Linked DNA regions of Thermochromatium tepidum ATCC 43061. The protein of the gene in region 1 interacts with the protein of each later gene in a pairwise test. Links are inferred from orthologs where the notes say so. Each region holds a gene or a part of one and is shown in the gene's direction. Other genes may lie near its edges.

What was found.
Region 2: the proteins of E6P07_RS06965 (region 1) and ileS interact in binary tests that used the Escherichia coli proteins (3 or more experiments, as listed by UniProt). The link is inferred for Thermochromatium tepidum ATCC 43061 from one-to-one orthologs.

Annotation. Positions count from the first base shown.
Region 1 is NZ_CP039268.1:1,529,485-1,532,628, reverse strand. The notes cover bases 1-2,828. They hold E6P07_RS06965 (HyaD/HybD family hydrogenase maturation endopeptidase), read left to right. Parts: upstream 1-1,045; coding sequence 1,046-1,612; downstream 1,613-2,828. Other genes in these bases: E6P07_RS06950 (ribonucleoside triphosphate reductase), read right to left, coding at 2,710-2,828; nrdD (anaerobic ribonucleoside-triphosphate reductase), read right to left, coding at 2,403-2,591; E6P07_RS06960 (anaerobic ribonucleoside-triphosphate reductase activating protein), read right to left, coding at 1,623-2,360; cybH (Ni/Fe-hydrogenase, b-type cytochrome subunit), read left to right, coding at 249-941; E6P07_RS06975 (nickel-dependent hydrogenase large subunit), read left to right, coding at 1-232. In the rest of the region: more of E6P07_RS06950, read right to left, coding at 2,829-3,144.
Region 2 is NZ_CP039268.1:1,709,249-1,712,973, forward strand. What follows is about bases 10-3,418. They hold ileS (isoleucine--tRNA ligase), read left to right. Parts: upstream 10-389; coding sequence 390-3,218; downstream 3,219-3,418. Other genes in these bases: E6P07_RS07750 (cyclic di-GMP phosphodiesterase), read right to left, coding at 10-153; E6P07_RS07760 (Fic family protein), read left to right, coding at 3,285-3,418. Outside these bases: more of E6P07_RS07750, read right to left, coding at 1-9; more of E6P07_RS07760, read left to right, coding at 3,419-3,725. UniProt on the Escherichia coli protein: Catalyzes the attachment of isoleucine to tRNA(Ile). As IleRS can inadvertently accommodate and process structurally similar amino acids such as valine, to avoid such errors it has two additional distinct tRNA(Ile)-dependent editing activities.

The DNA of each region.
Region 1 (3,144 bases):
TAAGATCGCCAACTATCAGGCCGTGGTGCCAACCACCTGGAACGGCTCACCGCGCGATCCAGCGGGCAATATCGGCGCCTTCGAGGCCGCGCTCCTGAACACGCCGGTGGCGGTGCCCGATCAGCCGCTGGAGGTCCTGCGCACTCTGCACAGCTTCGATCCCTGTCTGGCCTGCTCGACGCACATCATGAGCCCGGACGGCGAGGAGCTGACACGGGTCAAGGTCCGCTGATTTGGAGGCTATGCGTATGTACACCGGCGTCCCAACGGTCAAGCAGACCGCCGTCTATGTCTACCAGACCCCGGTGCGGATCTGGCACTGGGTCAATGCGCTCGCGATCACGGTCCTGGCTATCACCGGCTATCTGATCGCTAACCCGCTGCCGAGTCTGCCGGGCGAGGCTGGCGATTACTATTTGATGGGCAACATTCGCTTCCTGCATTTCGCGGCGGGCTATGTGTTTCTGGTTGGCTTCCTATTCCGGCTCTATTGGGCGGTCGTGGGCAACCGCTATTCGCGTCAGTTGTTCACCTTGCCCTTCTGGCGGCGTGCGTTCTGGAGTGAGCTGTTACACGAGCTGCTCTGGTATGCCTTCCAGGAACCGGAGCCGCGCAAATACGTTGGGCACAATCCGCTCGCGCATCTGTTCATGGTCGCGATCATCACGGTCGGCGGTCTGGTGATGATGGGCACGGGGTTTGCGCTCTATTCCGAGCAGACCGGGCTGGGGAGCTGGCAGGACGAACTCTTCGGCTGGGTCATCCCGGCCGTCGGCCAGAGCCAGGACGTGCGCATGTGGCACCACTGGGGGATGTGGGTCATCGTCGTGTTCGTGATGCTGCACGTCTATACCGCCATCCGCGAGGACATCATGTCGCGTCAGAGTCTCATCAGTACGATGATCAGCGGGTGGCGCATGTTCAAGGACGACCGGCCATGAGCCGGGCTTCGCAACTAGGTTTGTCGCACTCCGTTTCTCCCTCTCCTGCTGGGGGAGAGGGCCGGGGAGCGGGGGAAACGCGGCAGGCCAACGCCCCCAATGTCCTGCTGCTCGGCATCGGCAACGTGCTCTGGGCCGACGAGGGCTTTGGCGTGCGGGTGATCGAGGAGATCGCCCGCCGCTATCGCTTCGGTCCCAGTGTGCGTCTGCTCGACGGCGGCACCCAGGGCATCTATCTGGTCGACGACATTCGCTGGGCCGAGGTGCTGGTGGTGTTCGACGCCATCGACTATGGCCTGCCGCCCGGCACGCTCAAACGGGTCGAGGGCGACGAGGTGCCCAAGTTCATGGGCGCCAAGAAGATGAGCCTGCATCAGACCGGCTTTCAGGAGGTGCTGGCGCTGGCCGATCTGCTCGGCGACTATCCGCGCCATTTGCTGTTGATCGGGGTGCAGCCGGTCGAGCTGGACGACTTCGGCGGTAGTCTGCGCTCCGAGGTCAAGGCGCAGATCGAACCGGCGATCCATCTGGCACGCGAGTATCTGGAGGCATTCGGCGTTGAGTGGGAGGACTGTGAGGCGTCTGAAACGACGGACTATCGCGATCTGCCGCATCCGTCCCTGGGGCTGGAGGTCTACGAATCCGGGCGTCCGTGCATCGAAATGGGGTAGCGCGTTCCCTTCACATCCCGCGAATGTCGAGGTGCTCGAAAAGTAGTGGGTCGACCGCTTCGACGAGTTCGCGCGGCATGATCGAGTAGCCGGGCAGGTTGGGATCGAGCGCCCGCTGGGTCGCACAGATTTGCAGCACATAGCGCCGAACGCCGGTCGCGGCCAGCGTGCAGCTCAGGACGTGCAGATAGTCAGATGTCCAGCCGGGCATTAGGGTGGTGCGGACTTCCAGGTTCACTCCCGCTTCCAGCAGCAAGGCCAAACTCGCCCAGGCACGCTCACCCGAATCGGGCAGGCCAGTGAGGGCCGCATAGTCCTCGGGCAGCGTCTTGATATCGAGTCCGACCCAATCGATCAGCGGCAGAAGTGTGCGCAAGCGTTCGGGATAGGCGCCGCTGGTGTGCAGGCCGATCTTGTAACCGAGCGCGCGGGTTTCGCGCATGGCTGCACCGAGCGCCGTCTGTACGGTCGGCTCACCACCACTGAAAACCACGGCATCGAGCAGTCCGACCCGCCCGCGCAGAAAGGCACGGATGTCCGCCCAATCGATCAGCGATTCAACGGCGGTCGAGTCCAGTAGATCGCCGTTTTGACAATAGCGACAGCGCCAGGGACAGCCTTGACAGAAGACCACCGCCGACAGCTCGCCGGGATAGTCGATGGTCGTCAGGCGCGTAAAGCCGCCGACCCTCAGCCGCTCAGCGGTCTGAGGCTGGTCGGACGTGACACAGGGTGCGCCGTCGGGCATGGACAGGTATTCAGCCGCCGTGTGGGCAGTCAGGGCCTTTCTTTAAGCCGCAACCCGCTGTTCTTGCCGCTTCAGAGAACCGCGCGGCTGCTCGTTGAAGTAACAACGCTCGGCGTGCTCGGACTGCTTGCCGGCATTGAAGGCTGAGACTGGGCGATGATAGCCCATGACACGGGTCCAGACTTCGCAGGGGGTCCGTTCTTCGGTCTTGAGTTCGATAGTGTCTTGCATTGGCACATTCTCCTTGACTTCGATGCGTCGTGATTGCTACTCGTCGCTGGTGCGACGGGTCCGGGTCTTAACCGGCACCAGCCCTTGGGCGGTCAGCACCGGGCCGTTCGGGTTGGTTTTAGTGGATCGACTGGCAGTCCATGCTCGCGCACTGGGCCTTGCGCTTGCGTGCGATCAGCTCCTCGTCGCAGATCGGGCAGAACTGATGCTCGCCCGCGATATAGCCGTGCTTGGGGCAGATAGAGAACACCGGTGTGACCGTGATATAGGGCAGACGGAAGTTCTCCAGGGCGCGGCGCACCAGACGTTTGCAGGCTTCGGCTGAAGAGATCCGCTCGCTCATATACAGATGCAGCACGGTGCCACCTGTGTATTTGCTCTGGAGCGTCTCCTGCATCGCCAGGGCCTCAAAGGGGTCGTCGGTATAGCCGACCGGCAACTGTGAGCTATTGGTGTAATAGGGGGCCTCCTTGGTGCCGGCCTGGATGATGTCCGGAAAGCGCTTCTGGTCCTCACGCGCAAAACGATAGGTCGTGCCCTCGGCAGGGGTCGC
Region 2 (3,725 bases), 180 kb from region 1 along the record:
CTGATCGATATCGAGTTGGCGCAGGATGCGCAGCTGACGCTGATTGCGAATCTTAAAGCTGTTCGTCAAAAACGGATGGCTCATCCAGGGCAGATCGAGCATCACGAACAGCCCAATGCGTAGCTGGTGCTTGTCAAGCGTCTTTTCTTTCACGGATCAAACAGCATCCTGCCTGATAGGCGTGGATTGCGTGGGTTGTATGCGTGCCTCGGTTTCGCGATCCCGTCCGGGCGATCGGAGGAAGGTGGTTGGGGCGATTTTATAACGGCTCCATCCCTCCCTACCCTATCTCGTCCCATCACGCACGGCTTGATTCCGCGCGCGCCCGCTTGTAGCTTGCATCATCAAGCCGCATCCGGCATGACATGTCTCTTCAGGATCGAACCCCAGTGACCGACTACAAGCCCACACTCAATCTCCCCCAGACCGATTTTGCCATGAAGGCCAACCTTGCCCAGCGCGAACCCGAGATGCTCAGGCGCTGGGAGGCGCTCGACGTCTATGGCCGGATCCGCGCCGCGCGCGCCGGCGCACCGACCTTCATCCTGCACGACGGCCCACCCTATGCCAACGGCGAGATCCACATCGGTCACGCGGTCAACAAGGTCTTGAAGGACATCATCGTCAAGTCGCGCACCCTCGATGGTTTCGATGCCCCTTATGTACCGGGCTGGGACTGTCATGGCCTGCCGATCGAGTTGCAGGTCGAGAAGACACACGGCAAGCCCGGCCACAGGATCAGCGCCGCTGAGTTTCGGGTCGCCTGTCGCGACTATGCGGCCAAGCAGGTCGACAAGCAGCGCGCCGACTTCAAGCGCCTCGGCGTGCTCGCCGACTGGGGGCACCCCTATCTGACCATGGATTTCGGCTTCGAGGCCGAGATCATCCGCTCGCTCGGGCGCATCATCGCCAACGGGCACTTGCAGAAGGGTGAAAAGCCGGTGCACTGGTGCATCGACTGCGGTTCGGCGCTGGCCGAGGCCGAGGTCGAGTATGCCGACAAGTCATCAATCGCAATCGATGTGCGCTTTTCGGTGGTCGATCCGGCGCTCCTGGAACAGCGCTGTCATGGAAGTCCCACTGGCTGTGGGCAGGGGCCGGTCTCGGTCGTGATCTGGACCACCACGCCCTGGACATTGCCCGCCAACCAGGCGGTCGCGCTCAACCCGGAACTCGAATACGTGATCGTCGAGGCCGTCACCGAGCAGGGGCGCGAGCGGTTCCTGGTCGCCGAGGGGCTACTCAAGGACACCATGGACCGTTGGAGTGTCGAGGACTATCGGGTGGTCGGTTATGGGCGCGGCAGCGACTTCGAGGGGATCAGGCTGCGCCATCCCTTCTACGCGCGTGAGGTGCCGATCATCCTCGGCGAGCACGTGACCCTGGAGGCCGGGACCGGGGCGGTACACACCGCACCCGGTCATGGTCTGGAAGACTATCTCGTCGGACAACGCTATGGCCTGGCCGTCGACAATCCAGTCGGCGGCGACGGGCGTTTCCTACCCGGCACCCCGCTGTTTGCGGGTGAGAACGTGTTCCAGGCCAATGAGCACGTAGTCGAGGTGCTCAAGCAGCACGGGGCGCTGCTCTTGGAGACCCGCTTCACGCATAGCTACCCGCACTGCTGGCGCCACAAGACGCCGATCATCTTTCGCGCCACCCCGCAGTGGTTCATCAGTATGGACAAGCAGGGGTTGCGCGACACCGCCCTACGCGAGATCGAAAGGGTACGCTGGACGCCCGATTGGGGCCAGAGTCGCATCGAGGGCATGGTGCGCAACCGTCCCGACTGGTGCATCTCGCGCCAGCGCACCTGGGGAGTGCCGATCCCATTGTTCGTCCACAAGGAGACGGGTGAGCTGCACCCGCGCACCCTGGATCTGATCGAGCTGGTCGCCAAACGGGTCGAGAAGCACGGCATCGAGGCCTGGTTCGCGCTGGAGCCGGCCGATCTGCTCGCCGAGGAGGCCGCGCTCTACGACAAGGTGCATGACACACTCGACGTCTGGTTCGACTCGGGCGTGACCCATGCCTGCGTGCTCGAACGGCGCGCGGGACTCAGCACCCCGGCCGATCTCTATCTGGAAGGCTCGGATCAGCATCGCGGCTGGTTCCAGTCCTCGCTCATGACCTCGGTGGCCATGTATGGGCGCGCCCCCTACCGCCAGGTGCTCACCCATGGTTTCACGGTCGATGCCAAGGGCGAGAAGATGTCCAAGTCCAAGGGTAATGTGGTCAGCCCCCAGGAGGTGATGAAGACACTCGGCGCCGACATCATCCGGCTATGGGTGGCGGCGACCGACTATCGCGGCGAGATGAGCGTCTCCGACGAGATCCTCAAACGCACCTCAGACGCCTATCGGCGCATCCGCAATACGGCGCGCTTTCTACTGGCCAATCTCGCCGGCTTCGATCCAGCGCGCGATCTGGTCGCGCCCACCGTGATGATCGCACTCGACCGCTGGGCCGTTGATCGCGCGCACCGGCTGCAACAGGAGGTGATCGCCGCCTATCGCGACTATCAGTTCCATCTGATCTATCAGAAGGTGCAGCAGTTCTGCGTGGTCGACCTGGGCAGCTTCTATCTCGACGTCATCAAGGATCGCCAGTACACCACCCCGGCCGACAGTCTGCCGCGTCGCTCGTGCCAGACGGCGATGTATCACATCATCGAGGCCATGAGCCGGTGGCTCGCGCCCATCCTGAGCTTCACGGCGGACGAGATCTGGGCCGCGATTCCAGGTAAGCGTGCCGAGACCATCTTCACCGAGACCTGGTATGAGGGGCTATTTGCACTCGATGCCGGCGATCCGATGGATCGCGCCTTCTGGGATCAGGTGATCGGCGTGCGCCTGGCGGTCGGCCCAGCCCTGGAGACGGCGCGTAAGGCTGGGGCCATCGGTTCATCGCTCGACGCCGAGCTGGATCTGTATTGTTCAGATACACTGCTCGATAGGCTGGGCCGGCTCGATGACGAACTGCGCTTTGCGCTCATCGTCTCCGAAACGCGCCTGCACCCGCTGGCCGAAAGGCCCGAAGATGCTGTCGCAACCGAGCTGGATGGACTGGCGGTGCGTGTCAGCGCCTCCGCGCATGCCAAGTGCGTGCGTTGTTGGCACCATCGCGCCGATGTGGGCCTCAATCCGGAACATCCCGAACTCTGCGGACGCTGTGTCGTGAATGTCACTGGCAGCGGCGAGACGCGGCGTTTTGCGTAGAAGTAGATTTGCCTCACCCTGACCCACCACCGCCGCCGGATCCATCCGCCGAGAAAGCAGCCTAATGTGTCAGCTCGACAGACTCTCCCGGTTCCATGCCTTCCAGGGACTCGACCCCGATCTGCGCGCGGCGCTGCTGGCCCAGATCCCGATCTCTGGACGCATGGCTCGACCGCCATCGAAGGCAACACCCTGACCCTCGGCGAGACCAAATTCGTCATCGAGGAGGGGCTGACGATCTCCGGCAAGCCGCTGAAGGATCATCAGGAGGTCATGGGCCATGCCCGCGCGATCGAGCCGATCTATGCCTGGCTGGATGAGGATTTGACGACCGAGCAGCTCGGGTTCATGCACATCCATCCGTTCTGGGACGGCAACGGTCGGTTCGCACGGCTACTGTCCAATGTGCCGGTGCTGCGCGCCGGTCATCTGCCGGTCGTGATCGAGGTCAGGGATCGCAAGCGCGATATCGACACCCTGTCTGGGTACCAGTTGACCGTGGGACCG